3 regions of the Lentzea sp. NPDC051208 genome follow, and region 3 is predicted to be linked to each of the others. Evidence: riboswitches for the same ligand, from Rfam matches in the RefSeq annotation. Region 3 holds a riboswitch; each other region holds the start of a gene.

Region 1 (10,530 bases), on a different contig from region 3:
CTCGTCCAGCATCGAGTCGACCAGCGGACCGCTCGTCACCACGGCGGTGCGGTTCAGCACGTCGGCCACGTGGCGGGTGAACACGTCCGCGTCCCCGGCCAGCGCGACGACGAAGTGCTCGTCCACGCACACCACGGCGGGGTCGGATCGCTTGTCCCGCAACAGGGGCGCGACCAGCCGCACGGCGGACCCCGCGTCCAGGAACAGCACGACGGCGCCCAGGCGGGGCCAGAGGCTGCGGACGGCGGGCTTGACCGGGCCGTCGGGGACGACGGCGTCGGCACCGAGCAGCCCGGCGAGGTCAGCGGCGTCACCGCGCTGCGCCGGGCCGGCGAACACTCCGATCACTTCTTGCTTCCCCACAACACGGTCACCGGGACCGCCGGGGCGAATCCCGAGTCCAGCAGGCGCGAGGCCGTCCAGTGCACGCCCTCCACCTCGTATCCGGCGGCCTGCAACGCGTCCCGCGCGGGCACGATCTCGTCGACGCTCTCCGTCACGACCACGACTCGACGGGCCGACACCGCCGCCGAGGCCTTGACCGCGCTCAGCTCGCCCCGGCCGACGAACACCGAATCCGGGCGCGGCAACGAAGGCGCGTCCAGTTCGGCCTCCTCGACGCGGATGTCGACGCCGTGCGCGGAGGCGTTCGCGATGATCCGCACGCACTGCACGGGGTCCGGCTCGACCGCGATCACCGCGGCACCGAGCCGGGCGCACTCCACGCCGACCGCGCCGGAACCCGCGAGCACGTCCCACACCAGCACGCCGGGGCGCGGGGCGAGGCGGGCCAGCACGAACGCGCGCACCTCGGCGCCGAGCACGTGGGCACGGCTGGCGAAGGCGTCGTCCGGGAGTGCCCAGCCGTCGTTCGAGCGGAGGAACTCGTTGTCCGCCAGGCACAACACGGCGTCCGGAGCGGTCCAGCGGCGCGTCACCGCGTCGCGCGGGTCGACGGCGATCAGCTCGCCGGCGTCCTGCACCGTCAGCGTGCGGCGCCAGCCCGCGAGGCCCGCGCCGATCTCGGCGGGGCCGATGCCGTCGGCGAGCCTGACGATCACGGCGGAGTGGGCGCGGCACACGTTCAGCGCGGGACGCAGGCCGTCCTCGGCGTCGACGATCTCGACGGGACGACCCGCTGCCTCCCGCAGCTTCTCCAGCGACATCAGTCAGCAGACCGCTTGGGCTTGCGCGCCGGCTTCTTCCTCGGCGTGGACGTCGAGGCGTTGACCGTCGGCGGCTTCGGCTTCCCGGCCGCGACCACCGTCAGCTTCGGCTTCGGCGCGGGCTCCTCGGCGGGCTTGCGCACGGACTGCTGTATTTCCTCCACCGCCGTCCACGCCGGGTTCGGCTCGGCCGCGGGGGCGGTGGGAACGGCGGGGGCGGGAGCTGGGATCGGCTCGTCCGTGCGCGTCGCGATGCGGGAGGCCGCACGGCGCGACCAGCGCGTCGGGCGGGCAGCGCGCAGCGGTTCGTCCGCCGAGGTGGTGGCCGTCGCCGAGACACGGCGCGTGGGCGCCTTCACCGCGGCACCGACGAGGAACAACGTCGGGCGGTACAGCTTGTGCTTCTTCACGACCGACTCCAGCTCGCCGATCGTGGTGTGCACGACGACCTCGTCGGCCTGGCTCACCTTGTACGCGACGACGACCGGCGTGGCCTCGGAGTACCCGCCCTGCAGCAGCTTCTCCACGAACTGGCCGGTGCGCGCGCCCGAGACCGTGGCGGCCATCGTGGTCTGCAGCGCGGCGAACTCGCTCACGAGCTCGCTGCTCTCCGGCGAGATCAGCACCGTGGAGGACGCCTCGGTCTGCGTGAGCTCACGACCGATCTTGGCGGCCGCGGCGGCGACGACGGACACGCCCGGCACCACCTCGACCTCGAGGCCGAGACGCACGCACAGGTCGTGCTGCTCCTGAACGCCACCACCGGTCGCGGCGTCACCGGGGTGCAGGCGCACGACGACCTGGCGCGCGGCGGCGGCGCGGCGGTACACGTCGGTGATCTCCTCGGGCGTGACGCGCGAGAAGTCGACCAGCTCGGCGTCGGCGCGGGCGTGCTCGCGGACGCACTCGGCGTCCACCGCGCTGGGGGCCCAGACGACCACGTCGGCTTCCGCGATGCGGCGCGCGCCTCGGAGAGTGATGAGGTCGGCGGCACCGGGACCGGCGCCGACGAAGGAGACCCGACCGGTCGTCGTCACGACAGCTCCACAGGGGGTTTGGGGAGAGACTTAAGCGATGACCGTACCGTCTGCCACTCCGGCCACGAACGGGTGGCAGGCCCGCACGAAACGGGCTACGGCCTCCGGATCACCGGCCGGGTGCGTGTGGAGGTACGACGCGTGCACGCCACCCGCCACGAATCCTTCGGCGACCGGCCGCGAGTCGACGCCGCGCCACTGCCACGCGGGCGGGATCGAGTGCGGTGTGGACAGCTGGGTCCGGTGGAACTCGTGCCCGGTCACGCGGCTGCCCGCCGGGTGCAGCGGCGAACCCGTGGACGCCACCGCGTCGCGATAACCCAGCGTGAGCTTCGGGGTCATGAACCCTTCGGCGTCGAGCACGCCGCACATCGGGTGCCCGTCGAGTGACTTCGCGAGGTAGAGCAACCCTCCGCACTCGGCGTGGACCGGCGCACCCGATCGAGCGAACCGCGCCACCGCGTCCCGCAACTTCACGTTGGCCGACAGCGCTTCCGCGTGCTGCTCGGGGAATCCGCCGGGGAGCACAAGGCCCGCCGTGCCCTCCGGAAGGTCCTCGTCGTGCAGCGGGTCGAGCACGGCCACGGCCGCGCCCGCCGCCTTCAGCACCTCCACGTGCTCGGCGTAGCCGAAGGTGAAGGCCGCTCCCCCGGCGACCGCGATCACCGGTTCGTCCTCGACGCGCTCCACCTGCGGTTCCCACGCGGAGACCGCCATCGTGGGCACCGACGAGGCCAGCCTGCGCACCGCGTCGAGATCGACGTGCTTGGCCACCGCGGCGGCGATCGCGTCCACCGCCGCCACGGCCTCCGGGCCGTGCTCCGCCGCCGTGACGAGCCCCAGATGCCGTGAGGGCAAGGAGAACTGCGGATCGCGCGGCAGCACGCCGAGCACGTCGAGGCCGACCTCGTCGCACGCGGACCGCAGCACCTGCTCGTGCCGTTCCGACCCGACCTGGTTGAGGATCACGCCGCCGAGCCGGACCGTCGGGTCGTAGCCGCGGAACCCGTGCAGCAGCGCGGCGAGCGACCGGCTCTGCCCGCGGGCGTCCACGACGAACAGCACCGGTGCGTTGATCAGCTTGGCGACGTGCGCGGTGGAGCCGATGCCCGCGGTGTCGATGCGGCCGTCGAACAGCCCCATCACGCCCTCGACCACGGCGATGTCACAGCCCTTGGAGCCGTGCGCGAACAGACCGGGGATCCGGTGCTCGCCGACCATGACGGGGTCGAGGTTGCGGCCCGGTCTCCCGGTCGCCAGCGAGTGGTAGCCGGGGTCGATGTAGTCGGGCCCCACCTTGAACGGCGCGACCCGCGACCCGGCCGTGCGCAACGCGGCCATCAGGCCCGTCGCGACGGTGGTCTTGCCGCTGCCCGAGGCCGGGGCCGCGACGACCAGCCTGGTCACCACTCGATCCCCCGCTGGCCCTTCTGCCCGGCGTCCATCGGGTGCTTGACCTTGGTCATCTCGACCACGAGGTCGGCGGCGTCGATCAACTTCTGCGGCGCGTACCGGCCGGTGATCACGACGTGCTGGTGGCCGGGCCGGTTCGTCAGCGTCTCCACGACCTCGTCGACGTCGATCCAGCCCCAGTGCAGCGGGTACGTGAACTCGTCGAGCACGTAGAAGCCGTGGCGTTCGGCGTTGATCCTGCGCTGGATCTCGTGCCAGCCTTCGAGCGCGGCCGTGGCGTGGTCGTCCTCGGTGCCCTGCTTGCGGGTCCAGGACCAGCCCTCGCCCATCTTGTGCCACTCGACGGCGCCGCCCTCGCCGGTCTCGTCGTGCAGCCGGCCGAGCGCCTTGAACGCGGACTCCTCGCCCACCTTCCACTTGGCGGACTTCACGAACTGGAACACGCCGATGTCCCAGCCCTGGTTCCAGCCGCGCAACGCCATGCCGAAGGCCGACGTCGACTTCCCCTTCATCTCACCGGTGTGCAGCATCAGCAACGGCCTGTTCCGGCGCTGGCGCGTGGTCAGGCCGTCCTTCGGCACCTCGGTGGGTTGTCCTTGAGGCACTGGGTTCTCCTTATGCGGCCCGGACGACGCCGGCGAGGTGGTCGGCGCTGAGCTGGTCGAGCTTCACGCAAGTGCCTTGAAGCGCGTCGGCGATCTTCTGGGCGAGACCGAGGCGGACGTGGCCCTGTTCGCAGTCCACGACGACCACAGCGGTCTTCTCGAGCAGTCCGGCGGCCTTCAACGCGTCCTTGGTGGGGTCGCCCCCCAGGCCGGACGACGTCGCGCGGCCGTCCGTCAGCAGCACCACGAGCGGGCGCTTCTGAGGATCGCGCATCCGTTCGATCTCCAGGACGCGGTGGGCCTTGAGCAGGCCGTCCGCGAGCGGAGTCCGGCCTCCGGTGCGCATCTTCTTGAGCCTGGTGGCAGCCGCGTCCACCGAGGTCGTCGGGGGCAGCGCGAGCTCGGCCTGGTTGCCGCGGAACGTCACCACGCCGACCTTGTCCCGGCGCTGGTAGGCGTCGCGCAGCAGCGAGATCACCGCGCCGCTGACGGCCGACATCCGCTTCTGCGCCGCCATCGAGCCCGAGGCGTCGACGACGAACAGGACGAGGTTCGACTCCTTGCCCTCCCGGACCGCCTTGCGCAGGTCGGCGGCGGTGAGCAGCAGTCCGGGACCGCTGCGGCCCCGCGCCGCCTGGTGGGGTGCCGCGTTCGTGAGCGTGTCGACCAGGTGCAGGCCACTGCCGTCCACTTTGGACGAGCGGACGATCCGGCCGGTGCGGGCACGGGCGCGGGAACGCTTGCCGGGCGCGCCTTCGCCGACTCCGGGGACCTCCAGCAGCCGCGCCTTGAACGCGGGCGCGGGCTCCGGTGCCGGACGGTCCTGAGGCGCGTTCCCGTTGCCCTTGGGGCCTTCCTGCGGCTCGGGCAGCTCACCGCCGCCGGGGCCGTCGTCGTCCGGGCCCTCCGGCGGCTCCTCCGCGTGCTCGGCCGCCTGGCGCATCGCGTCTTCGAGCTGCTGCTCCTCGATGCCGGGCTCGTCGAACGGGTCGCGGCGGCGCCGGTGCGGCAACGCGAGCCGGACCGCGGTCTCGACGTCCGTCTCCTCGACCTCGGTCACGCCCCGCCACGCCGCGTGGGCGGTGGCGGCACGGGCCACGACGAGGTCCGCGCGCATGCCGTCGACCTCGAAGGCGGCGCAGACGGCGGCGATCCGGCGCAGCTCGCTGTCCGGGAGGGACACCCGCTTCAGGTTGTCGCGCGCGTCGGTGATCTGCTGCTTGAGCTCGGCGTCCTGCCCGGCCCACTTCGCCGCGAACGCGACGGGGTCGGCCTCGTAGGCGAGCCGCCGCCGGATGACCTCGGTGCGCACGGCGACGTCCCGGGCGGCCTTCACCGCCACGGTCAGCCCGAACCGGTCGAGCAGCTGTGGCCGCAGCTCACCCTCTTCGGGGTTCATGGTGCCGACCAGCAGGAACTGGGACGGGTGCGAGACCGAGACGCCCTCGCGCTCGACGTGCGCGCGGCCCATCGCGGCGGCGTCCAGCAGCAGGTCGACCAGGTGGTCGTGCAGCAGGTTGACCTCGTCGACGTAGAGGACGCCCCGGTGTGCCGCGGCCAGCAGGCCGGGCTGGAACGCCCGCACGCCCTCGGTCAGCGCCTTCTCCAGGTCGAGCGACCCGACCAGCCGGTCCTCGGTGGCGCCGACGGGCAGTTCCACGAGCCGGGCCGGCCGCCGTTCGACGCCCTCGTGCGGCGCGTCGGGGCAGTCGGTGGTGCCGGGCGCGCAGCCGAAGCGGCAGCCCCGGGACGCGTCGAGGTCGGGCAGCAGTGCGGCGAGGGCACGCACGATGGTCGACTTCGCGGTCCCCTTCTCGCCTCGGACGAGTACGCCGCCGATGCCGGGGTGCACGGCGTTCAGCAGCAGGGCCAGGCGGAGGTCGTCATGTCCGACGACAGCCGAAAACGGGAACATGCTCGGCGAAGTCCTTCCTCGGGTGTCCACGCCCGCGGTCGGTGATCAAGAGGGGAACGAGTTCCTGACTCCCGGTTCTCTCTCTACCGGTCACAGTCGCGGGACGGCGCCGGATTCGCACCGGCTTCCTCGCACTCCCCTCACAGCCCCGGCATCGTCGCATTTCGCACCCCCAGGTCCAACAGCCAGGTGAGCGACGTCGCCCTAGATCAAGCTCAGGAACTCTCCCCAGGCCTGTCGCACCTCGTCCGCCGTCCACTCCAGCGCGGGCTCGGCGACGGTGATCTCCGTCTTCGCGAGCGTCCCGTCCCGCCAGAAGCCGCCGAGGAACTCGCCGCTCACCTCGGTCAGCCGCCGCGGGTCGCCGGGCAGGTGCAGCGCGAACTGGTGGGTGTGCGGCTCGGGCAGATCCATGGCCGCGGCCACGACCTTGGCGTGCTCGACGTACGCGCCGAGCCTCGGCAGCACGGTGTCCAGGCCGTGCAACGCGGACAGCGCCGCCGGCCACTGCTGGAACAGCATGCCGCCGTACCGGTGCCGCCACACCCGTGCCTGGTCGACGAAGTCCTGGGTGCCGGCGAGCGCCGCGCCGGAGATGCCTTCGAGGGACTTGTAGAACGACACGTAGACCGAGTCGAACAGGTCCGCGATCTCCGGCAGCGGCTTGCCCAGGCCCAAGGTGCTCTCCCACAGCCGCGCGCCGTCGAGGTGCACGACCGCGTCCCGCTCACGGGCGGCGTCGACGAGCGAGGTCAGCTCGTCCCAGGACGGCAGGACGAACCCGGCCTCGCGGTCCGGCACCTCCAGCAGCAGCGTGCCGTACGGCTCCGGGCAGGTCGCGACCTGCGAGTTCGGCACCTTGATCGGGCCCAGGCCGGACAGCACGGTGAGCGCGTCGTTCTCGTGGTCGAGCTGGTGGGCCCGCGGATGCATCGCGACGATCGGGTTGTGCGTGCGGTCCGCCCAGCACTTGAGGGCGATCTGCTGCGCCATGGTCCCGGTCGGCACGAACAACGCGGCCTCGGTGCCCAGGAGCTCCGCGACCCGCGTCTCCAGCGCGCCCACCGGGCCGCCGTCGCCGTAGCGGTCGGGGTCGACGTCCGGTACCGGGCCGAGCCTCTCCAGGAGCGTCTTCTTGCGGGTTCCGGAGAGCTGACGGTTCATCACCCGGGCATCAAACCTCAGCCGCGAGCGTGTCGGCGAGTGAAATGACGCCTGCCCGGATCTCGCCGTCCGTCATGCCCTGGGCCAGCAGGAACTCGATGTGCTCACCGCGCAGCACGGCCAGCACGGTGTGCGCCCTGAAGGTCGAGCCGACCAGCTTCGCGAGCCGCTCGACGGTGATCCGGAAGTCGTCCTCGCAGCTGCGCACCGTCGTCCGCTCCACGGCTACGACCAGCGGCAACGACGCCTCGCTGGGCCTTCCCCTCGGCACCACGCCCGAAGAGGTGCTCGGCGACGTCTACCGGTTCGACGAGATCGCCGAGGCCCACCGCGCACTCGAAGCCCGCACCACGACGGGCAAGCTCATCGCGCGACCGTGACCGACTTCGGCGCGCGGAACGACAGCAGGTTCAGCCACTCCGGCTCCGGACCCACCAGGTGCAGCGACGGCTCGTGCTCGGCGACGGTCCGCAACGTCACGGCGGCCTCCAGCCGGGCCAACCCCGCCCCGAGGCAGAAGTGGCGGCCGTAGCCGAACGCGAGATGCCGAGGGTCGGTTTCCCTGCCGCTCAACAACAACACGAGTTCCGCACCGGCAGGCACGCGCACACCCGACAGCACCACCTCACGCGCGGTCAGCCGCCGCCACGTCACCACGGGCGTGTCGGTGCGCAGCACGTCCTCGACGAACGACTCGGCCACGCCGGGTTCGGGCAGTCGCGCCCACAGCGAGCGGTCCTGCAACGCGCGGCGCAACGCCGTGGACAACAACTGGGTCGTCGTCTCCTGACCCGCGATCAGCAGGAAGTAGCAGAGGCCGGCGGAGTCCTCGGCGGACACCCCGGCATCGGCCAGCGCGCAGAACAGCTCGCCGTCGCGCGCGTGGTAGCGCTTGATCAGCCACTGGTGGAAGTCGCCGACGTCGTCGACCAGTTCCAGCTGCCGTTCGCGGGTGATGTCGCCCCAGAAGAACTCCAGCGAACCGGTGCTCCAGCGCTTCAGCGTCGGGATGTCGACGTTCGGCAGTCCGAGCAGGTCCATCAGCACGATCGCGGGCAGGTCCCACGCGAGCGACCGCACGAGATCCGTGCCACCCAGGCGTTCCGAAACCAGGGAGCGGATGCGAGGCTCCGCAGCGGCGACACGAGCCGGCGCGAAGAACGAGGCCACGAGCCGCCGCAGGCCGGCGTGCGACGAGGACCCGTTGTTCGCGAGCGTCGGCGGCAACGAGAAGCGGGCCCTCACCAGGGCGCGCAGGGCGGCCGGAGCCACCGGGGTGACGGCGGTCAGCGCGTTGTCGGGCAGGAAGGTGACCGGATCGGCCAGCACGGCGCGCACGTCGTCGTAGGCCGACACCACCCAGCGTCCGCCGATGAACTGCACCGGCGAGGTGAGTTCGGCGCGCGTGAAGGTGAACAGGTCCACGAGCGGCACGCTAGCGGGCGGATGGGAGACTCGGTCGGTGACCGTGAGCACAACTGAGGCGAGTTCCAGCGGTGGTGAGTCGACGCTCGACTGGATCGACACCCGCTCCGAAGCGCGGGCCAAGGCCGGTCTGAGCCGGCGACTGCGGCCGCGCACCTCGGACTCGACGGACCTCGACCTCGCGAGCAACGACTACCTGGGCCTCGCCAAGGACAAGCGCGTCGCGGGTGCCGCGGCCGCCGCCACGCTGAAGTGGGGCTCCGGCTCGACGGGATCGCGCCTGGTCACGGGCTCGACGGAGCTGCACGCCGAGCTGGAGTTCGAGCTCGCGAACTTCTGCGGCTCGCAGTCGGCGCTGGTGTTCAGCAGCGGGTACATGGCGAACCTCGCCGCGGTCACGGCGCTGACGGGTCCCGGCACGGCGATCGTCGCCGACCAGCACATCCACGCCTCGCTGATCGACGGCACGCGCCTGTCCAAGGCCGACGTGGTGGTCGCGGACCACTGCGACGTCGGCAAGGTCCGGCACGCGCTGGAGACCCGCGGCAAGCGGCGCGCGATCGTCGTCACGGACTCGGTGTTCAGCGTCGACGGCGACATCGCCCCGCTGAACGAACTGCACGAGGTGTGCCGGGCGACGGGTGCCGCGCTGGTCGTCGACGACGCGCACGGCCTCGGCGTCGTCGGGCCGGGTGGCCGGGGTGCGGTCGCCGAGGCGGGCATCATCAAGGCGCCGGACGTGATCACCACGCTGACGCTGAGCAAGTCGCTGGGCGCGCAGGGCGGTGCCGTCCTCGGCCCGAGCCGGGTGATCAAGCACCTGATCGACACCGCGCGGCCGTTCATCTTCGACACCGGCCTCGCGCCGAGCAGCGTGGCGGCTGCCCTGACGGCGATCAAGATCCTGCGCGAGGAGCCGGACCGCCCCGAGCGGGCGCTGACCGTGGCGCACGACCTGAGCAACCGCCTGAAGGAGGCCGGTTTCCAGGTCAGCACGCCGACCGCGGCCGTCGTGAGCGTGCGGGCGCCCTCGCCGGAGCAGGCGTTCCAGTGGGCCGAGACCTGCCGCACGAGCGGTGTCGTCGTCGGCTGCTTCCGGCCGCCGTCGGTGCCGGACCAGATCAGCAGGCTGCGGCTCACCGCGCGCGCCGATCTGACCGAGGCCGACATCGAGCGCGCGGTGCGCGTGATCAGGGAGAGCGCCGCATCCGCAGGTGTGGAATCCCGTCCTCGATGAACTCGCTGCCCTCGGCGACGAACCCGAACGACGCGTAGAAGTCGGCGACGTACGTCTGCGCGTCGAGCACTGACGGCGTGGTGCCGATGTCCACGAGCGCGGCCTGCATGAGCCGGCGGCTGTAACCGCGGCCGCGGGCCATGCGCGCCGTGGCGACGCGTCCGACGCGGAACGTGCCGTCGGGTTCTTCGAGCAGCCGCAGGTAGGCGAGCGGTTCGAGCGTTCCCTCCGTCTCCAGCCAGAAGTGCCGTGTGCCCTGTTCGAGATCACGGCCGTCGACGTCGGCGTAGACGCAGTTCTGCTCCACGACGAAGACGTCCTGGCGCAGTCGCAGGATCGCGTAGAGCTGGGCCGGGCTCAGGTCGAGCCCCCACTGCCGGCGCAGGGTGGCGGGAAACTGTGTGGTTCGCACCTGGTCGTGGATATCAGAAGCCCAGCGTCTGCCGGTAGTTCGCGAGCCGGGTGTAGACACCGGGTTCATCGGGCCGGGCGCAGCCGCGGCCGAACGACACGACGCCCGCGAGCCTGCCGCGCACCACGAGAGGGCCGCCCGAGTCGCCGGTGCAGG
Region 2 (10,530 bases), on a different contig from region 3:
CCACGCCCCCGGCAGAAGTGAAATCGGCCCCCACCTGAACGCATCCGCGCAGGTGAGGGCCGGTCTCGAAGGTGAACTCAGGCGCTGGCGGTGGAGAGCTCGCACACGAGGAGCTCCGGCAGTTCCGCGAGGGTCGTGATGGACGACAGGCCCGCGGGCAGTGTGCCGCCGGACGGGCCGATGCGGTTGATCCAGACGCCGTGCATTCCGGCGTCCCGTGCGCCGATGGCGTCGGCGTGCAGGCGGTCTCCCACGTGGACGGTGTCGCCGGGCGGGACGCCCAGTGCCAGGCACGCGGTGTGGAAGATCACGCGGTCCGGCTTGGCGCACCCCACCTCACCGGCGATCAGGACGGCGTCGAAGTACTCGGCCAGGCCGAGCTGGGCGATCTTCACGCGCTGGTGGCGGCCCGAGGCGTTGCTGATCGCGGCGATAGGGAGGCCTGTCGCGCGGAGCCAGTCGAGCATCGGGATGGCGTCCGGGAACAGGCACCAGCCGGCGGAGAGGACCTCCTGGCGGCCGAGTTCGCGGCGGGTCGCTTCCTCCAGCGTCAGCTCCTCGCCAAGAGCGGCGAAGAAGGCCTGCGTGCGGATGTTGCGCATCTGCTCGTACTGGAGTTCACCAGCGAGCTGGCGGGACACGTGGTCGTCGGTGATCCTCTGCCACAACGACCAGGCGTCGGCGTTACCGACCATCGAGGCCAACGCGGCTCGCGAAGAAGCGCTGTAGTCGACAAGTGTGTCGTCGACGTCCAGGCACACAGCGCGGATCTCGCCGGTTCTCTTACGCGTGAAAGTCGGGGACGCAGTTGTCACCCCGGAAGGTTAGGTGCGTGGGGGCCTCGTCCGATTCGGCTAACGAGGTGATTCCTACAGGTCCTTGCACGATCAAGCAGACCTTGAGGCCCCGAACGAACCAGTGACACTCCTCCGAGCGCCGAATGCAATCGCCCGGTCGAGTGTTGTTCGGCAACACAACGCTCCCCGTTCGCGCCTGCCGTTCCGGGAGCGCGACACCATAGCTCGGACCACGACATTTCGCACCAGTCGCAACCTTTTCGAGGCCTGGTCCACCAGACAGTCCACAGTGGATTGACCGACGAGAGCCAGGCCACTCGGAACCCGGCTTGACGCACGCCGCGACTGCGAGCATGCTGGTTTTATTCAACACAGGTTGAAAAGAGGGGATCGACATGGAGAGGACAACCTGCCTCGTCGTCGGCGGCGGGCCTGCCGGAATGGTGCTGGGACTGCTCCTGGCCCGCGGTGGTGTCGAGGTCACGGTGCTCGAGAAGCACGGTGACTTCCTGCGCGACTTCCGCGGCGACACGGTGCACGCGTCGACGCTCACGCTGCTGGACGAGCTGGGGCTCGGTCCCGCGTTCGAGCAGGTGCCGCACCAGGACGTCGACAGGATGGAGGCGCTGCTCGACGGTGGCGCCAAGGCCACGATCGCCGACCTGTCCCGGCTGCCGGGCCCGAACAAGCGCATCGCGATGGTGCCGCAGTGGGACTTCCTGGACCTGCTGGCGGACGCGGGCAGGCTCGAACCGACGTTCACGCTGCGGATGAACACCGAGGTCACCGCGATCACCAAGAGCGGCAACAAGGTCACGGGCGTGCAGTACCGGGACCGCGTCGACGGGCACGAGGGCGAGTACGCCGCCGACCTCGTCGTCGCGGCCGATGGACGGAGCTCGATCCTGCGCGCGGCCGTGGAACTCCCGGTCTACAGCTTCGGCGCGCCGATGGACGTGTGGTGGTTCCGCTTGCCGCGCAACGAAAGCGACGCCATCAAGGGTGGCGCCGGAAGGTTCAGCGCCGGCAGCGCGCTCGTCCTCATCCCACGCGGCGAGTACTTCCAGTGCGCCTTCCTGATCCGCAAGGGAACGGACCAGACGCTGCGCGCCGAGGGTGTCGAGAAGTTCCGCGAACGCGTCGTCACGCTCGTCCCGTGGCTCGCGGACCGGGTAAACCACATCACCGACCTCGACGAGGTGAAGCTGCTGGACGTGAAGCTGGACCGGCTGCGCCAGTGGCACGTCGACGGACTGCTGTGCATCGGTGACGCGGCGCACGCGATGTCACCGGTCGGTGGCGTGGGCATCAACCTGGCCGTGCAGGACGCGGTGGCGGCGGCGACACTGCTCGCCAAGCCGTTGCGGGAGGGCCGGGTCACGAGCGCGACGCTCGCGAAGGTGCGCGGGCGCAGGCTCTTCCCGACCGCGGTGCTCCAGACCCTGCAGCGGGTGATCCACCGGCTGTTCCTCGGCCGCAAGCTCAACAGCACCGCGACGGTCTCCCGCACGGGCGTGCCGTTGCCGCTCAAGATCGTGCAGAAGCTGCCGTTCCTCCAGGTGGTCCCGGCCTACGTGGTCGCGATCGGCCCACGCCCCGAGCACGCGCCCGACTTCGCGAGGAGGGATCCGCAGACGATCGTCAGGTCGTGACGAACGCCTCGGAGCTCTCGCCGAGCACCATCGCCACGGCGTGGGCGCGGTCACGGGCGCCGAGCTTGCGCAGGATCGCCTTCACGTGGGTCTTCACGGTGTCGTTGCTGATGAAGAGCCGCTGGGCGATGCGGGCGTTGTCCATGCCCTTCGCCATCTCGGCCAGCACGTCGAACTCCCGCGCCGACAGCCGGCCGAGCGACGCGGGAGGCGGCATCCGCGCCGGTAGGCGCGCGAGCGATCCCACCCGCGCGTCGATCGTGGCGGGAGCACCCCGCACCGCGGCCGCGATCAGCGGCAACAGCTCGGCCACGGGCGAGGTCTTCAGCAGGTAGGCCACCGCGCCGGCGTCGAGCGCCGCGCGGGCCCAGCTCGGACTGTCCGCATCGGACAGAACGACGACGCGGGCGCCCGGCCGGTACTGCGCGGTGTCCCGCGCGGTGCGCAGCGGTCCGGCGCCCGGTACGTCGAAGTCCGTGACGACCAGGTCCACCAGTGTGCCGCGCAGGCTGCGCGCAGCCTCGGCCACGGTGTGGGCGATGCCCACAACGCGGAAGCAGTGCGTGCGGTGCAGCGAGAGCCGCAGCCCTTCGGTGATGAGCTGCGATCCGTCGACCAGCAACACTCGGGTGGACGCCTGGTCCGTCATGACACCGGGAAGTTACTCGCGGGTACCGCGATGCGTAACCTGCCGGACGCCGGATTGCTCCGTACGGCTACCTATTTGCGACCGGATTGGTGAGCGTGCCGAGGCCGTCCACAGTCACGGAGACCGTCTGTCCGGCCCTGATCGGCCCGACACCGGCCGGAGTGCCGGTGAGGATGAGGTCGCCCGGCAGCAGCGTCATGATGCCGGAGACGTACTCCACGAGTGACGGGATGTCGTGCACCATCAAGGAAGTACGTCCGTCTTGTTTGACTTCCCCGTCGACCTCGGTGACGACGCGGACGTCGGAGGGGTCGAAGTCGGTCTCGATGAACGGACCCAACGGGCAGAACGTGTCAAAACCCTTGGCACGCGTGAACTGCACGTCCTTCTTCTGCAGGTCGCGAGCCGTGACGTCGTTGGCGATCGTGTAGCCCATGATCACACCGGCGGCCTTGGCCTTCGGCACGTCGCGGCACGGCTGGCCGATGATGACGGCCAGCTCGCCCTCGAAGTCGACGCGCTCGGACACGGCCGGCAACTTGATCTCGACGTTCGGGCCGACCACCGAGGTGTTGGGCTTGAAGAACAGCAACGGCTCCGCGGGAACCTCGTTGCCGAGCTCCTTCGCGTGGTCGGCGTAGTTCCGGCCCACACCAATGATCTTGGTGGGCAGGATGGGGGCGAGCAGCCTCACGTCCGCCAGCGGCCACTTCCGGCCGGTGAACGTGGGCGTGCCGAAGGGGTGTTCGGCGATTTCCGCGGCCTCGTCGCCTTGGACGGCGACGAAGGCCACGCCTGCGGGATGAGCAATTCGGGCGATGCGCACGGAGCCAGTTTACGAGGTCAGCCACTTCGCATGGATTTGTGCACCAGCGCGTCGCAGAGCGCCAGCCAACTCGCCTCCACGATGTTCCCGTGCACTCCGACCGTCGTCCACTCGCGCTCGCCGTCCGTGGACTCCACCAGCACGCGCGTCACGGCGTCCGTGCCGGGGTGCTCGGTGAGGATGCGCACCTTGTAGTCGGCCAGTTCCACTGCGTCCAACCAGGACAGGTGCGGCAACAACGCCTTGCGCAGCGCCGCGTCCAGGGCGTGCACGGGCCCGATGCCCTCGGCGGTGGCGATGACCCGCTCCCCCGCCACGTGCACCTTGACCGTGGCCTCGGACACGATCTCGCCGTCCGACCGGTGGTCGAGCACGACCCGGTAGGACTCCAGCGTGAACGGAGGAGTGTCCAGTTCGGACAGCTCGGCGCGCAGCAGGAGCTCCATCGAGGCGTCGGCGGCCTCGAACGACCAGCCCTTCGCCTCCAGTTCCTTGACGCGTTTCAACGCGCTGCCGACCTCGGTCCCCCGGCCGGCCAGGTCGAGCCCGAACTCACGTCCCTTGAGTTCGATGCTCGCCCGACCGGCCATCTCGGTGACCAGCACCCGCATGTCGTTGCCGACGGTGTCCGGATCGATGTGGTTGTACAGCTCCGGATCCACCTTGATCGCGCTCGCGTGCAGACCCGCCTTGTGAGCGAATGCTGACGACCCGACATAGGCCTGGTGGGTGTCGGGTGCGATGTTCGCGATCTCGGCCAACGCATGGGAGACACGGGTGAGCTCGGCCAGTGCCCCGATCGGGAGCACCTCCATGCCGAGCTTGGTCACGAGGTTTCCCACGACGGCGAACAGGTCCGCGTTTCCTGCTCGCTCGCCATAACCATTGGCGGTGCACTGAACGTGCGTCGCGCCCGCCTGAACGGCCGCGAGGGTGTTCGCCACCGCGCAGGACGTGTCGTCCTGGCAGTGGATTCCCACTCGGAAACCGGTCTTCTCGACGACCTCCGCGACCGTCTCCGCGAGCCCCAGCGGCAACTGCCCGCCGTTCGTGTCGCACAGCACGACGACGTCCGCACCACCCTCCACAGCGGACTCCAGCACGCGCAGACTCGTGTCCGGCGAGAAGGCGTACCCGTCGAAGAAGTGCTCGGCGTCGAGAAAAACGCGCCTTCCGTGGTCCTTCAGGAACCGGACGGTGTCGCGCACCATCTTCAGGTTCTCTCCGGAGTCCGTGCGCAGCGCCCGTTCGATGTGCCGGAGGTCCGACTTGGCCACCAGCGTCACCACCGGCGCCTGCGAGTCGAGGAGTGCCTTGACCTGCGGGTCTTCCTCCACCTTGACCCCGGCCTTGCGCGTCGCCCCGAACGCGACCAGCTTGGCGTGCTTCAACTCCAGATCACCGGCCGCCGCCCGGGCGAAGAACTCCGTGTCCTTGGGCATGGCGCCGGGCCAGCCGCCCTCGATGAACCCGACGCCGAGCCCGTCCAGCAGCCGCGCGACCGCGAGCTTGTCCGTGACGGAGTACGAAATGCCCTCACGTTGTGCGCCATCGCGCAGCGTCGTGTCGTAGACGTGGAATGCGTCGGTCGGGCCGGCCATCGGGGTCATCTCCTCTTCCGGGCAAACAAAAAGACCCCCCGCGGGATGCGAGAGGTCTGCGCGTCGGGTGCCAGGGGCGGCAACTACCCGACGCGCTCGTCGATAATGATGGCGGTGTGCTGAGCCATGTCCCGGATGCTGCCACAGCTCGGCACGGCGTACCAAGCGGCGGGAGGAAATCTCCCACTATCTGGTCACGGGTTCACGCCTGTGACGCCACCTCGGTGAGGCGGTGGCCCGCACGGCAGGTGGCCGGCCCCTCTGGAACGCGACCACCCGCCCAGCGACTCAGACTCCGGCCAGGAACTTCGCGAACGCCTCGATCGAAGCCGCGTTGCGCGGCGACTCGACCAACGCCGCGTACGGCAAAGAGAAGAACCGCTTCCCCTTGACCGCGGGCGAGTGGGACAAAGGCGCGTACCCCTCCAGGAAGGCCTGCTTCTGCTCCGGAGTGTTCGCCTGTCCGTCCGCGTAGTCCACGATGAGCACGACCTCGGGATCACGCTGCACCACGGTCTCCCAGTTGACCGTGGTCCAGCTGTCGTTCAGATCGCCGAAGATGTTGTCGCCACCGGCCTTCGAGATGATGTCCTGCGGCGCCGCGTTTCTGCCGGACGTGAACGGCTGGTCCTGCCCGCTGTCGTAGAGGAACACCTTCGGCCTCGGCTTCCCGGCCATCAACCGCTCGGCACCAGCGATCTGCTCCTGGTAGGTCTTCACGAGCTCCTCGGCCTCGGCCTCGACGCGGAAGATCTTCCCGAGGTTGCGCAGGTCCGTGTACAGCGCGTCCAACGCGGGCATGATCCCCCGCTGCTGCCCGACGCCGTTGCGGCAGGCCTCGGTGAGCTGGTAGGTCCCGATCCCCAGCGCCTTCAACGCGTCCGGGGTGAAGCCGGTGCTCTCGCTGAACCCGTAGTTCCAGCCGGCGAAGACCAGGTCCGCGTTCGCGCCCTGCACGACCTCCTTGGAGACCTTGTCGGACAGGTGCTTCACGCTCTCGAAGTCGGCCTTCCAAGGGGAGGTGCGGACGTCGACGGTGTCGGTGCCGGACACGACGTAGCCCGCCATGCGGTCCTTCAGCCCCAGCGCGAACATCAGCTCGGTGATGCCGGTGTCGTTCGTGACGACTCTGGACGGGACCTTGTCGAACGTGACCTGCTGCCCGCAGTTCGTGATCGTCACCGGGTCGGACGCGGAGGTGTCCTGGGCGACCGTGGCACCGCAGCCGGAGACCAGCAGCAGCACGGCGCAGACGACGGTTCTCAAGGGGTGACCTCCTGGTCGAACAGGAGCTGTGGAACTCCCGTTGTGGGGTGGGCGACCACGTGTGCGGTGACGTGGAAGACCTTGGCGATCAGTTCGGGCACCAGCACTTCGGCCGGTGTGCCGGACGCGACCACCCGGCCCTCGTCGAGGACGTACAGGCGGTCGCAGTAGGACGCGGCGAGGTTCAGGTCGTGCAGGACCGCGAGCACGGTGACGCCCAGCCCGCGTGCGAGACCCAGAACGTCGAGCTGGTGGCGGATGTCGAGGTGGTTCGTCGGCTCGTCCAGCACGAGGACGCGCGGTTCCTGGGCGAGCGCGCGGGCGATGAGCACGCGCTGGCGTTCGCCGCCGGAGAGGCTGAGGAAGCTCCGTGAGGCGAGATGCGAGACGTTCACCGTTGCCAGCGCTTCGGACACGACCCGTGCGTCGCGGGCGGGATCGCGGTCGTGCGGCAGGCGGCCCATCTCCACGACCTCGGCGACCGTGAAGTCGAACTCGACCTGCGACTCCTGCGTGAGCGCGGCGAGGTCACGGGCGACGCCGTGTCGCTTGTGGACGTTCTCTCCGTCGAGCAGGACGGTGCCCGCGTCCGGCTTCAACGACCGGTACACGCAGCGCAACGTCGTGGACTTGCCGCTGCCGTTGGGGCCGACGATGCCGACGACCTCGCCGGAGGCGTGCAGCGTGATGCCGGAGACGATGTCCCGGACGGTGACGCCGGTGAGCTCGACCCGCATCAGCGGCCTCCGAAGACGTAGGACCTGCGGCGCATTAAAAAGATGAAGCACGGCACACCGAGTGCGGCCGTGATGACGCCGAGCGGCAGTTCCTCGGGCGCCGCGAGCATCCGCGCGGCCACGTCGACCCAGACCAGGAACGAGGCTCCGGCCAACGGTGCGAGAGCGAGCACCTTGCGGTGATCGGCGCCCACGACCATGCGCGTCAGGTGCGGCAGCATCAGCCCTACGAACCCGACGGCCCCGCTGACCGCCACCAGCACGCCGGTCATGGCCGCGGTGACGATGAACAGGTGCGTGCGGAACCGGTTCACCGCCACGCCGAGCGTGGTCGCGGTCTCATCGCCCATCGCCATCGCGTTGAGCTGGCGCGCCTTGGTCGACAGGTAGACGATGCCGGCCGCGGTCACCACGGCGGCGACGGGCAGCGACTGCCAGTTCGCGCCGCCGAGGCTGCCGAGCAACCAGAACATCGCGGCCCGCGCCGCCTCACCGCGCGGTGCCTGGAACACCAGCAGCATCGCCACGGCGGAGAACCCGTACGCCAGCGCCGTTCCGGTCAGCACCAGCCGCAACGGTGTGAGCCCTCGGCTCGTGCGTGCGGTGATGTAGACCAGTGCGGTGGCGCCGAGACCGGTCAGGAACGCCCCCACCGACAGCGCGTAGACGCCGAGACCGGACAGGACGCCGAGCGTCGCCACGGCCGTCGCGCCCACGCTCGCGCCCGACGAGATGCCGAGCACGTACGGGTCGGCGAGCGCGTTGCGGACCATCGCCTGGATCGCCACGCCGACCGTGCTCAGACCCGCGCCCACGACCGCGGCCAGCAGGACGCGGGGAAGCCGGATGTTCCAGACGATGTGGTACTGCCCGGCGAGGTCGGCGGGGATCGTGCCGCCGGTCAGCGCCGCCCACAGCAGTTCGAGCGTGAGGCCGAACGGAACGGAGACGGGGCCGAGCGCGACACCAGCGACGAGGCTGACGGCGAGCACGCCGACGAGCACGCTGATCTTGGAGATCACTTGGTCCTTCCCGCAGTCCACGGCGGAATCGGAGACACAGGCCGGCCGTGTGCGGGTGTTCGGGCTCGTCCTCACGAGGAGGCCTACCGTTGCGGGTCAGCGCCGGACTTCGACCGGTCTTCCCCCACGCACGACTGAGCCGACCCTACCTGCGAAAACAGAAAGTTCGGAAATTCTTCGGGTGTGATGTCGATCCAGTGCGGGGCCCGTTCGACCTCGGGATGTCAGAACGCGGAACACGAGCAGGGAGACACACCGTGAAGTACATGCTGATCATGCGTGCCACCGACGAGGCCTACGCGAACATGGGCGACTTCGACTTCGACAAGATGCTGGAGACGGTCGGCGCGTTCAACGAGGAACTGATCCGCGCCGGTGTCCTGCTGGCCGCGGAAGGCCTCTCCGAGGCGTCCGAGGGCGTCGTCGTCGACTACTCCGCCGAACCGCCGGTCGTCACGGACGGCCCGTACGGCGAGACCAAGGAGCTGTTCAACGGCTTCTACCTGCTCAACGTCTCCTCGAAGGAAGAGGCTGTCGAGTGGGCCAAGCGCATGCCGATGACGGGCGCCGGGTTCAAGACCGAGATCCGCCGGGTGCCGTCCATCGACGAGTTCCCGCAGGACAACGAGTGGATCCAGAAGGAACGCGCGTGGCGTGAGGCCAACGGCCAGCTCTGACCAGCGCACGGAAACGCCGAAGCCCCGGCCGGAACATCCCGGCCGGGGCTTCAAAACGTCTGGCAGAACTCAGCCCGTGCGCACGTTCGACGACACGAGAGCCGCGAGCCTGTCACCGATCGCGTAGGTCTGACCCGGCGACTGGTGATCACGCGTGGCCAGATCGAACGCCACGGAGGCCTCGATCCGGCGTGCCGACTCGTGCTCGCCGAGGTGGTCGAGCAGCAGCGCGACCGACAGCACGGCGGCCGTCGGGTCGGCGATGCCCTGGCCCGCGATGTCCGGTGCCGAACCGTGCACCGGCTCGAACATCGACGGGTTGCGACGGGTCACGTCCATGTTTCCCGACGCGGCCAGGCCGATGCCACCCGTGACGGCGGCGGCGAGGTCGGTCAGGATGTCGCCGAACAGGTTGTCGGTGACGATCACGTCGTAACGGCCCGGGTCGGTGACCATGTGAATGGTCGCCGCGTCCACGTGCTGGTAGGCCACGGTGACGTCCGGGTGCTGCAACGAGACCTCCTCCACGACGCGCGACCACAACGAGCCGGCGTGCGTGAGGACGTTCGTCTTGTGCACCAAGGTCAGGTGCCGGCGCTGCCGGTTCGAGGCACGCGCGAAAGCGTCCCTGACCACGCGCTCGACGCCGAACGAGGTGTTCAGCGAGACCTCGGTGGCGATCTCGTGCGGCGTGTCCTTGCGGAGCAGGCCGCCGTTGCCCGCGTACGGGCCCTCGGTGCCCTCGCGCACCACCACCATGTCGATCTCCGGCGGGTCCGCGAGCGGGCTGCGGACACCGGGGTAGAGACGAGCCGGGCGGAGGTTCACGTGGTGGTCGAGTTCGAAGCGCAGCCTCAGAAGCAGGCCCCGCTCCAGAATTCCGCTCGGCACCGACGGGTCGCCCACCGCGCCGAGCAGGATCGCGTCGTGCTGGCGAAGCTCCCCCAGCACCGACTCGGGCAACAACTCTCCCGTGGCGTGCCAGCGCGCCGCGCCGAGGTCGTAGCGAGTGATCTCGGCCGCCGGAACGACCTCACCGAGGACCTTCAGGGCCTCAGCGATGACCTCGGGCCCGATCCCGTCTCCTGGGATCACTGCGAGCCGCATCCACACACCTCCCAGGTGTCAGTCCCCAATTGGTGGGACTACTTTCCTTCGCGAAAGGCTACCGGCATCGCGGGTGCCCGCCGCATGCCGGACACCCCATCGGGGTGTTATCTCCCGTACTGCGGGACACCCACACGGCCCATATCCCACTTTCGAGTGTCACTCGACCGCAGTACTGCTGTCCCGTCAAGGGGTG
Region 3 (10,530 bases):
CCCACGCCAGGCGCGACGGGATGGCCTTCGGGTCGACCGAGTAGAAGTTGCGGCCGGTCGGCAGCACGTTCACCAGGCCGCGCAACGGAGAACCGGACGGGCCGGCCGGGATGTAGCCACCGTCCAGCGCGTGCAGGACGTTCGTCATCTCGTCCGTGGTGCGCGCGAGCCGGGGCACGACCTCGTCCGCCGCGAACTCCAGGATCTTCCGCACGTCCTCGGACTCGTGCAGACCCGCCGCGGCGGAACGGTCCCAGCCCGCGTCCTCCATCGCCTGGACGAGCACGCGAGCCTGTTCCTCCACGGCGTCGACGTCTTCACGGCCCGTGGTGTTGAGGCCGAGTGCCTCGCGCAGACCGGGCAGCGCGGCGACCTGACCGCCCCACATCTGCCGTGCCTGCAACATCGCCAGCACGAGGTTGACGCGGACCGAACCCGTCGGCGCCTCGCCCAGGACGTGCAGGCCGTCGCGGATCTGGACGTCCTTGACCTCGCACAGCCAGCCGTCGACGTGCAGGATGAACTCGTCGAACTCCGCGTCGTGGGGCCGGTCGTCGAGTCCCAGGTCGTGGTCGAGCTTCGCGGCCTTGATCAGCGTCCAGATCTGCGCGCGGATCGCCGGCACCTTGGCCGGGTCCATCGCGGAGATGTTCCCGTACTCGTCGAGCAACTGCTCCAGGCGCGCGATGTCGCCGTAGCTGTCGGCGCGGGCCATCGGCGGCACGAGGTGGTCGACCAGCGTGGCGTGCGCGCGCCGCTTGGCCTGCGTGCCCTCGCCTGGGTCGTTGACGAGGAACGGGTAGATCAGCGGCAGGTCGCCGAGCGCCGCGTCCGTGCCGCAGGACGCCGACATGCCGACCGTCTTGCCCGGCAACCACTCCAGGTTGCCGTGCTTGCCGACGTGCACGACGGCGTCGGCGCCGAAGTTCGACTCGATCCACCGGTACGCCGCCAGGTAGTGGTGCGACGGCGGCAGGTCGGGGTCGTGGTAGATCGCGATCGGGTTCTCGCCGAACCCGCGCGGCGGCTGGACGATCACCGCGACGTTGCCGGACCGCAGCGCGGCCAGCACGATCTCGCCGTCCTTCGACTTCGAGAAGTCGACGAACAACGAGCCCGGCGCCTCGCCCCAGTGCTCGCGCATCGACTCGCGGAACTCGTCGGGCAGCGTCTCGTGGAACTCGCGGTAGTCGGCCGCGGCGATGCGGATCGGGTTGCTCTCGAACTGCTCCTGCGTCAGCCAGTCGGCGTCCTGGCCACCGGCGGCGATCAGCGCGTGGATCAGCTTGTCGCCGTCGAGCTCCTGCACGCCCGGCAGCTCGTCACCGATGTCGTAACCGTGCTCCTGCATGGCCTTCAGCAGCCGGACGGTCGACGCGGGCGTGTCGAGCCCGACCGCGTTGCCGATGCGGGAGTGCTTCGTCGGGTACGCCGACAGCATCACGACGACCTTGCGGTCCGCGACCGGGATGTGGCGCAGGCGGCCGTGCCGCACCGCGATGCCCGCGACGCGCAGCGCCCGTTCCGGGTCGGCGACGTAGACGGTGAGGCCGTCGGCGTCGATCTCCTTGAAGGAGAACGGGACCGTGATGATCCGGCCGTCGAACTCGGGGATCGCGACCTGGGTCGCGGTGTCCAAAGGAGACAGTCCGTCGTCGTTGGAGTCCCAGGACTCGCGGCTCGACGTGAGGCACAGGCCCTGCAGGATCGGCACGTCGAGCGCGGCCAGCGCACCGACGTCCCACGCTTCGTCGTCACCACCGGCGGACGCCTTGGCGGGGTTCGTGCCGCCGGCCGCGAGCACCGTCACGACCAGCGCGTCGGCCTGGCGCAGCGTGTCGAGCAGCTCGGGTTCGGCGGTGCGCAGCGAGGAGCAGTAGACCGGCAGCGGCCTGCCGCCCTTTGCCTCGATCGCGTCGCACAGGGCGTGCACGAACGCCGTGTTCCCGGCGACGTGGTGCGCGCGGTAGTAGAGCACCGCGACCGTCGGGCCTTCCTCCGGCCGCGTCTCCCGTTCCAGCACACCCCACGAGGGGGTGGCGGCAGGGGCCTCGAAGCCGTGGCCGGTCAGCAGCACGGTGTCGGACAGGAACTTGTGCAGCTCGGTGAGGTTCGCCGGACCACCGTGCGCGAGGTAGAGGTGCGCCTCGGCACACACACCGCCGGGCACCGTGGACAGCTCCATCAGCGCCGCGTCGGGCTGCTGCTCACCGCCGAGCACCACGACGGGCAGCCCGCCCGCCAGCAGCCAGTCGAGGCCTTCCTCCCACATCCGGCGGCCGCCGAGGATGCGCACGAGGACGAGGTCGACGTCGTCGACCAGCGCGGGCAGGTCGTCGACGGTGAGCCGGGCGGGGTTGCCGAGCCGGTACTCGGCTCCGCTCGCACGCGCCGACAGCAGGTCGGTGTCGGAGGTCGACAGCAGCAGGATCACGCAGGCTCCATCCCTCGTGGGGTCCTCGCCCCAAAGTGCGGGTGACTGGCGAAGCGGAGTTCCTGACTCCCAGCGGTGTTCGCTGGTCACAGTGGCGGGACCGCGCCGGATTCACACCGGCTTCCTCCTGCGCTTCGTCGTTCGGGCTCACCCTAACCGGCGGGTTACAGTCCGACCTATGCGTAGTCACCCGGACGCCTGCCCCGGCGCCGTCGAGCTGCACGCCGCGGCCGACGGCGGGCTGGCGCGCATCCGGGTGCCCGGAGGCACTCTTTCCGCTGCTCAGTGGGATGCCGTCCGTCTTGCAGCCGCCGAACTCGGCACCGGCTCGATCGAGCTGACCTCGCGGGCGAACCTCCAGATCAGGGGGCTCGCGGACGGGGTGGAGCTGGGCGAGCGGATGCGTGCGGCGGGCCTGCTGCCCTCCTGGTCGCACGAGCGCATCCGCAACATCATCGCGGCGCCCCTGGACGACAACCAGGCCCTGGTCGACGCGCTGGACGCGGCCCTGTGCGCGGACCCCGAGCTGGCCTCGCTACCAGGGCGTTTCCTGGTCACGGTCGGCGCTTCGGTGAGCGGACTGGGTGGCGACCTCGGCCTCGTCGGAGACGTGCTCCTGCTCGCCGGTACCGATACAGGTATCCGCGTGTCCGACCCGGTCGACGCCGTCGTGACCGCCGCCCGCCTGTTCCAGTCGATGCGCGGACCCGCCTGGCGCCTGTCCGAAGTGGACGGCGGTGTGCGAAAGATCACCGCACACTTCGGCGCCACCGACGCCCCTCGCTTCACGCCGGTTGTGACTCCTGTCGCACCTTCACCGTTGACCCCGGGAGTTCCGCTGGGCCGGCTCGACGCCCGGCAGCTCCCCGGCGTCCCCCTCCGCCTGACCCCGTGGCGCAGCCTGGTCGTGCCCGCCGGCACCGACGTCACCGGGCTGATCACCGACCCCGCCTCCCCCTGGCACGGCGTCAGCGCCTGCACCGGCCGTCCCGGCTGCGCGAAGTCGCTCTCCGACGTGCGGGCCGATGTGCACGCTTGGGTCGATGCGCCCGCACAGACGCATGCGCCCGCACAGGCCGATGCGTCGCACCACACACACGCGCCAGGCCGGGTACCCCCGATTTCAATTCTAGGGAGCAGGTCCGACAGGCCCGGCGCGGTGCATTGGTCCGGCTGTGCCCGCCGGTGCGGTCGTCCCGCCGGCGATGTGATCGAGTTCGTCGCGACCGGCGACGGCTACGAGGAGATCAGGTGACGCAGTACATCAAGGACGGGGCGGAGATCTACCGCCAGTCCTTCGCCACCATTCGCGCGGAGTCGGACCTCACCAGGTTCCCCGGCGACGTCGCGCAAGTCGTCGTCCGCATGATCCACGCGTGCGGCATGACCGACCTGCCGGACGACGTCGCGTTCTCCCCGAACGTCGTGCGCGACGCCCGCGCCGCGTTGCGGGCGGGCGCGCCGATCCTGTGCGACGCCAACATGGTCGCGTCCGGCGTGACCCGCCGCCGCCTGCCCGCGGACAACGAAGTCCTGTGCTACCTGCAGGATCCGCGCACGCCGGAGCTGGCGAAGACCATCGGCAACACGCGCAGCGCCGCGGCCCTGGAGCTGCTCGCGGACCGGTTCGACGGCGCGGTGATCGCGATCGGCAACGCCCCCACCGCGTTGTTCCACCTCCTCGACCTGATCGCCGCCGGTGCACCGCGACCCGCCGCGGTCCTGGGCATCCCGGTCGGGTTCATCGGGGCGGCGGAGTCCAAGGAAGCTTTGGCCGCAACGGATCTGGAGCACCTCGTGGTGCGCGGCCGGCGCGGCGGCAGTGCCATGACGGCGGCGGCCATCAACGCGATCGCGAGCGAGGAAGAATGACGGGCAAGCTCTACGGCGTCGGCCTGGGTCCGGGCGACCCGGAACTCGTGACGGTCAAGGCCGCGCGACTCATCAGCGAGGCCGACGTGGTGGCGTTCCACAGCGCCCGGCACGGCAAGTCGGTCGCCAAGACCATCGCGGCGCCGTACTTCCGCGGCCAGGACGATCCGAATCCGCAGATCCTGGAACAGCTCGTCTACCCGGTCACGACCGAGGACACGGACGACTACCAGGGCGAGATCGACGCCTTCTACGAGGAGGCCGCTGGCAAGCTGGCCGCGCACCTCGACGCCGGCCGCGACGTCGTCGTGCTGGCGGCGGGAGACCCGTTCTTCTACGGCTCCTACATGCACATGCACAAGCGCCTCGCCGACCGCTACGAGTGGGAGGTCGTCCCGGGCGTGACGTCCGTGAGCGGCGCGTCCGCGGTCCTCGGCACACCGCTGGTGGAACGCGACGAGGTGCTCACGATCCTGCCCGGCACGTTGCCGCCCGCCGAGCTCGCGGCCCGCCTCGCCGACACCGACTGCGCCGCGATCCTCAAGCTGGGCCGCACTTTCGGCAACGTCCGCGAGGCACTGGAGACGGCCGGCCGGCTCGACGGCGCCTGGTACGTCGAACGCGCCACGACCGGCCGGCAGAAGATGGCGCCGCTGGCCGACGTCGACCCCGCGACCGTGCCGTACTTCTCCATCGCCGTGCTGCCCAGCCAGTCCCGGCCGGCGAAGCCGAAGGGCGAGGTCGTCGTCATCGGCCTCGGTCCAGGAGACCGTGCGTGGCTCACGCCGGAAGCCCGGCAGGAACTCGAAGGCGCCGACGAGCTGGTCGGCTACAGCACCTACCTCAACCGGGTTCCGGAACGCCCTGGGCAGAAGCGGCACTCCTCGCACAACCAGGTCGAGTCCGAACGCGCGGCCTTCGCGCTGGACCTCGCTCGCAAGGGCTCACGGGTCGCCGTCGTGTCGTCGGGCGATCCGGGTGTCTTCGCGATGGCCACCGCCGTGCTGGAGGTCGCCGCGGAGTCCCCGGACGTGCCGGTCCGCGTCCTGCCCGGCGTCACGGCGGCGAACGCCGTGGCGGCCAAGGCGGGCGCGCCGCTCGGCCACGACTACGCGGTGATCTCGTTGAGCGACAGGCTCAAGCCGTGGGACGTCATCGCCGAACGCCTCGAAGCCACGGCCAAGGCCGACCTGGTCGTCGCGATCTACAACCCGGCGTCCAAGGCCCGCACGCACCAGGTGGCGGACATGCGCGACCTGCTGCTCAAGCACCGCGGCCCGGACACCCCGATCGTCGTCGGACGCGACGTCGGCGGCCCGGAGGAGGAGATCCGCGTCCTCACGCTCGGCGCCCTCGACCCGGCGACGATCGACATGCGCTGCCTGCTGATCATCGGCTCGTCGCAGACGATCGTGACGCCCCAGGGCGTCGTCTTCACGCCCCGGCGGTACCCAACCAGCTGACGGCGGCATCGACGTCGGCCACCGTCTCCGCAGGTGGGAGCGGTGGCCGACGCACGATCACGACCGGCATGCCGAGCTGACGCGCGGCTTCGAGCTTGGCCGACGTCATCGAGCCGCCGCTGTCCTTGGTGACGAGCACGTCGATCTCGCGCGACCGCATCAGCTCCAGTTCACCGTCCACAGTGAACGGGCCGCGCGACAGCAGCACCTCGATGCGTTGTGGCATGGGCGGTTCCGGAGGTTCGACCATCCGCGCCAGGAACCACTGCGGGCACTCGGCGAACTCCGCGAGGTCCTGCCGCCCGGTCGTCAGGAACACCCTCTCTCCCGGCAGATCCCGTGCGGCGCAGGCAACGCTGTCCACCCAATGCCATCCGGGCTGCGGCGTGAACCCAGGTCGTCGCAGGATCAGCAGTGGCACGCCGACCCGTGAGCAGGCCTCGAAGGCGTTCGAGGTGATCTGCCGCGCGAAGGGGTGGGTCGCGTCGACCACGGCACGCACGTCGTTGTCCCGCAACCACCGCGCGAGCCCGTCGACCCCGCCGAACCCGCCGATCCGGACCTCGCCGGCGGGCAGGGCGGGGTTGCTCACCCGGCCTGCCAGTGAGGACACGGCGGGCACGCGGGAGGCGAGCGCTCGCGCTTCCCCCGTACCGCCGAGGATCAGGATCATCGAACCCGCGTGGCCGAGTACAGGTGGCTGTCCGGGAACTGCGTGGCGCCGAGCGTCTGCCCGACGATGATCACGGCGGTCCGCTTGATCCCGGCGGCCTCGACCTGCGCGGCGATGTCGTCCAGCGTTCCCCGCAACACGATCTCGTCCTCCCGTGACGCGTAGGCGACCACCGCGACCGGGCAGTCCAGCCCGTAGTTGGGCACCAGCTCCGCGACCACGTCCGAGATCCGCTGCACGGCGAGGTGCAGCACGAGAGTCGCGTGGCTGCGGCCCAGCGTGTCCAGGTCCTCGCCCTCGGGCATCGGCGTGGCGCGCTGCGACGTCCGCGTCAGGATGACCGTCTGCCCGACCCCCGGCACGGTCAGCTCGCGCTGCAACGACGCCGCGGCGGCCGCGAAGGCCGGGACGCCGGGAGTCACGTCGTAGGCGATGCCCAACGCGTCCAGCCGGCGCATCTGCTCGGCCATCGCGCTGAACACCGAAGGGTCGCCGGAGTGCAGCCGCGCCACGTCCAGCCCCCGTTCCGAGGCGGCGACCAGCTCGGCGACGATCTCGTCCAGCGTCAGCGACGCCGTGTCGACCTTGCGTGCGCCCGCGGGGCAGAAGTCGAGCAGCTCGACCGGCACCAGCGCGCCCGCGTACAGGCACACCGGTGACGACTCGATCAGCGACCGCCCCCGCACCGTGATCAGGTCGGCCGCTCCGGGCCCGGCCCCGATGAAGTGCACGGTCACTTAGTCACGCTCCACGTCGTCACGGGCATGTGCGGGCGCCACCCGGTGAACTTGCCGACCGCGGAGCCGCGGTTCACCGAGATCCGCACCAGGTCACCACCGAGCCTCGCGTACCACTGGGCGACCACGGCCTCGGACTCCAGCGTCACCGCGTTGACGACCAGACGACCGCCTGCCGCCAAAGCGTCCCAGCAGGCCTGCAGCAGGCCGGGCACCGTCACGCCGCCGCCGATGAAGATCGCGTCGGGCTTCTCCAGCCCTTCCAACGCCTCCGGCGCCCGTCCGATGTGGACCTCCACACCGGGCACACCCAGAGACGCAGCGTTACCGGCGATTCGCTCTGCGCGTTCGACCGACTGCTCGACGGCGATCGCCCGGCACGTCGGATGCGTTCGCGCCCACTCGATCGCGATCGAACCCGCCCCTGCCCCGACATCCCACAGCAGCTGCCCGGGCAGCGGCGCCAATCTCGACAGCGAAATAGCCCGCACCTCTCGCTTCGTCAGCTGGCCATCGGATTCGTACACGTCGTCAGGCAGTCCGGGGACCCGTGAGAGAGCGCTCCCGCGGTACTCGATCGCGATCACGCACAGCGGGTCCGAGTCCTGCCCGGACCAAGGGTAAACCCGCTCGGCGGGCCCACCTAGCTGTTCGAGCACAGTGATGTCCCCGGCCAGTGCCGCAACGGTTGCCGGGTCGCCACCGAGCACGAGCACGCGCTGTCCCGGTGTCAACACGGGGCGTAGCAGGTCGGTGGATCGCGCCACCAGCGACACGACCTCGACCTCGTTCAACGCCCAGCCGAGGCGGGCGCAGGCGAGCGACACGGAGGACGGGTGCGGGATCACCGTCACCCGGTCACCCAGCAGCCGCACCAGGGTCGTGCCGATGCCGTGGAACATGGGGTCACCGGAGGCCAGCACGCACACGTCGCGGTACTTCTCGAACAGCGCGGGCAACGCCGGCACCAGCGGCGACGGCCACGCGACCCGCTCGAACTCCCCCGGCACCAGGTCGAGCTGCCGGCGCGAGCCCATCAGCACACGTGAGCGGGAAACCGCCTGCTGAGCGGCGGGAGAAAGCCCGTCCCAGCCGTCGGTACCGATGCCGACGACCACGACGTCAGACGGTGCCGGTGACACGCTTCACCTGGATCTCGATCACGACCCGCTCCGGGTTGACCCGCGGCTGCCGGTAGCGGAGCGCGTACCGCCGCTCGGCCTCCCGCACGGATTCCACGTCGTCGCGCACGACGACCGGACCCTCCAACGTGGACCAGCGCCGACCGTCCACCTGGCACACCGCGGCGTACCCGGCCTTGCGGGCGTGCTTGACCTTCCACGACGCGCCGGAGGTGATGATCCGCGCGATGCCGGCCTCGGCGTCGAGCGTGACCCCGACGGGCACCACGTGCGGAGTCCCGTCGGGACGGACGGTGGACAACGTGCACAGGTGCCGTTCGGTCCAGAACTCGGCGAACTCGGCACCCCGGTCGATCGACATGGCACGCATCATCGCAATGACGCCCGCCCGAAATGAAATCGGCTGGATGGCGGCCGATGCCGCTCGATCACGAATACGGCCCGCCACCTGAGGTGACGGGCCGTATGTCAGGGTGTGACTACGGGTAGTTGACGACGTTCACCGGCACGGTGCCCGGCGGTGTCACCCCGCCCACGTTGTTGATCACGTGGGTGATCGTGCCCTGGTAGTTGAGCGACACGGTCAGCAGGTTGTGCATCCTCACGCCGGGCCGGTTGGGCACCTCGAACGCGTTCTCGGCCCGCACGGACGGGTTGACGTTGAAGAAACAGTAGCTGCCGAGCCCCCACGCCTCGTGCGTGGTGACGTTGTCGCCGACCTTGTAGGCCGCGTATCCGGCCTGCCCGTTCGGCCTGTTCCAGACCGCCTGGTTCGGCACGTCGTACGGCATCTCGTTCTGGTAGAAGATGGTCCGCCCGCGCTCGCCGTTCCAGATGGTCTGGTACTTCTGGTAGTGCTCGACGAACAGGCCGGTGGCCAGCACGTCGTTGCCGTTCACGACCAGACCGGTGTCACCGATCGCCTCGTCCCAGCCCCAGGTTCCGGCGTTGCCGTGGTCGGCCCGCCAGATCCAGCTGTGGTCGATGATCGTGTTGTGGCTGTTGACCACGAGGCTGTTGGTCGCCTTGCCCGCGACTGCGCCGCCGACGCGGAAGAACACGTCCTGCAGCGTCGTCGGGTTGGACGCGTGCGACGCCGACGAACCGGCCGGGCCGACGGTCAGCAGCGAGTTCGACAAGGTCGTGCCCGCGTCGAACAGGATGCCCTTGATCCGCACGCCGTCGACGTCCGCGACCTGCATCGCGGTGACGCCGTTCTGCGGCACGATCGTCGCGTAGCCGATGCCCAGCACGACGGTGTTGGGCCGCGTGATGTTGATCGTCTGGTTGACGTTGTAGATGCCGGGCGTGAAGAACAGGTTGCAGCCCTGACCCAGCGCCGCGTTGATCGTCGCGGCGGTGTCGCCGGACTTCACGACGTAGAACTGGCTCATCGGCAACGAGGTGCCGGGCGTGCCGCCGTTGATCCACGACGCACCGGAAGCGTTGGTGCGCAGCGAAGGCAGGAACACCCTGTACTGGTTGCCGTCGAGGTAGAGGTACGGCACGTCGCGCGAGATCGGCGTCGTCGCGAGGTTCGTCGACGGCGGGTTCGGGAACGTGGTCGCGGGTGCGCCCGGCGTTCCGGAGAACACCATGTTCCACACGCCGCCGTTCCAGCTGCCGTAGTTGGAATCGCGCGTGTACCACTGCTGCTGCGAGACCGACGCCGTCTGACCGGACACGCGGGTGTCGGCCGTGTAGCCACCGGACGCGAACCCGTAGCTCGCCGGGTAGAGCGCCAGGTTGCCGCGGACGTCCATGCGGCGGAAAGGCGCGGCCTGCGCGACGGCCCAGCGGTTGGTGCCGCTGGCCGGGTTGACGGCCATGTTCTCGGCGGAGCGCCAGAAGTTCTGCAGCGCCACGCCCTTGTCGGACTCGTTGAACGCGTCCACGGTGATGTCGCCGTTGATCAGCACGTCACCGGGGTTGCGGCCGAGACCCGAGACGGACGTGTAGTAGCCGACGTCGTCGTGGATGCCGTTGTAGACACCCGGCTTGAACAGGTGCGCGACCCGCCGCGGCGCCATCTGCGCGGTGATCGTGTCCTTCTGGTTGTTGAAGTCCGTGTCGAGCTGCGCCTGGATGCTCGTGGCGGACATGCTCGGGTCGAAGATGCGCGTGTTCGGCCCGAAGTTCGGGTTGTCGGACTGCGTACAACCCTGCTGCGTGCCGATCGTGTAGGTCGCGCTGGCCACAGCCGAGTTGG

The links. A riboswitch is a leader RNA that binds a small molecule or an ion and turns the genes downstream of it on or off. The one in region 3 is predicted to bind cobalamin.
Region 1: linked by a shared signal. The riboswitch ahead of AB0M48_RS08925 (putative cobaltochelatase) and the one ahead of cobN (cobaltochelatase subunit CobN) in region 3 are both predicted to bind cobalamin.
Region 2: linked by a shared signal. The riboswitch ahead of AB0M48_RS33605 (iron ABC transporter permease) and the one ahead of cobN (cobaltochelatase subunit CobN) in region 3 are both predicted to bind cobalamin.

What each region holds. Positions count from the first base shown of each region.
Region 1 is NZ_JBFBAW010000003.1:315,515-326,044, forward strand. Features, by position in the region: gene AB0M48_RS08900 (cobalamin biosynthesis protein) at 1-348, opposite strand, end outside; gene AB0M48_RS08905 (hypothetical protein) at 345-1,166, opposite strand; gene AB0M48_RS08910 (cobalt-precorrin-4/precorrin-4 C(11)-methyltransferase) at 1,166-2,203, opposite strand; gene AB0M48_RS08915 (cobyrinate a,c-diamide synthase) at 2,234-3,610, opposite strand; gene cobO (cob(I)yrinic acid a,c-diamide adenosyltransferase) at 3,607-4,221, opposite strand; gene AB0M48_RS08925 (putative cobaltochelatase) at 4,232-6,136, opposite strand; cobalamin riboswitch at 6,174-6,325, opposite strand; gene AB0M48_RS08930 (beta-eliminating lyase-related protein) at 6,341-7,300, opposite strand; gene AB0M48_RS08935 (hypothetical protein) at 7,311-7,508, opposite strand; gene AB0M48_RS08940 (hypothetical protein) at 7,477-7,680, shown strand; gene AB0M48_RS08945 (hypothetical protein) at 7,664-8,725, opposite strand; gene AB0M48_RS08950 (8-amino-7-oxononanoate synthase) at 8,769-9,962, shown strand; gene AB0M48_RS08955 (GNAT family N-acetyltransferase) at 9,916-10,374, opposite strand; gene AB0M48_RS08960 (serine protease) at 10,388-10,530, opposite strand, start outside.
Region 2 is NZ_JBFBAW010000016.1:149,113-159,642, forward strand. Features, by position in the region: gene AB0M48_RS33570 (HAD family hydrolase) at 78-815, opposite strand; gene AB0M48_RS33575 (FAD-dependent oxidoreductase) at 1,193-2,449, shown strand; gene AB0M48_RS33580 (response regulator transcription factor) at 2,439-3,098, opposite strand; gene AB0M48_RS33585 (fumarylacetoacetate hydrolase family protein) at 3,166-3,924, opposite strand; gene cimA (citramalate synthase) at 3,942-5,525, opposite strand; gene AB0M48_RS33595 (ABC transporter substrate-binding protein) at 5,814-6,791, opposite strand; gene AB0M48_RS33600 (ABC transporter ATP-binding protein) at 6,788-7,528, opposite strand; gene AB0M48_RS33605 (iron ABC transporter permease) at 7,528-8,550, opposite strand; cobalamin riboswitch at 8,583-8,726, opposite strand; gene AB0M48_RS33610 (YciI family protein) at 8,808-9,227, shown strand; gene AB0M48_RS33615 (3-isopropylmalate dehydrogenase) at 9,297-10,334, opposite strand.
Region 3 is NZ_JBFBAW010000002.1:404,799-415,328, forward strand. Features, by position in the region: gene cobN (cobaltochelatase subunit CobN) at 1-2,434, opposite strand, end outside; cobalamin riboswitch at 2,469-2,604, opposite strand; gene AB0M48_RS06260 (hypothetical protein) at 2,613-3,689, shown strand; gene AB0M48_RS06265 (precorrin-8X methylmutase) at 3,686-4,306, shown strand; gene AB0M48_RS06270 (precorrin-2 C(20)-methyltransferase) at 4,303-5,769, shown strand; gene AB0M48_RS06275 (cobalt-precorrin-6A reductase) at 5,741-6,442, opposite strand; gene cobM (precorrin-4 C(11)-methyltransferase) at 6,439-7,179, opposite strand; gene cbiE (precorrin-6y C5,15-methyltransferase (decarboxylating) subunit CbiE) at 7,176-8,321, opposite strand; gene AB0M48_RS06290 (TIGR03618 family F420-dependent PPOX class oxidoreductase) at 8,302-8,682, opposite strand; gene AB0M48_RS06295 (chitobiase/beta-hexosaminidase C-terminal domain-containing protein) at 8,801-10,530, opposite strand, start outside.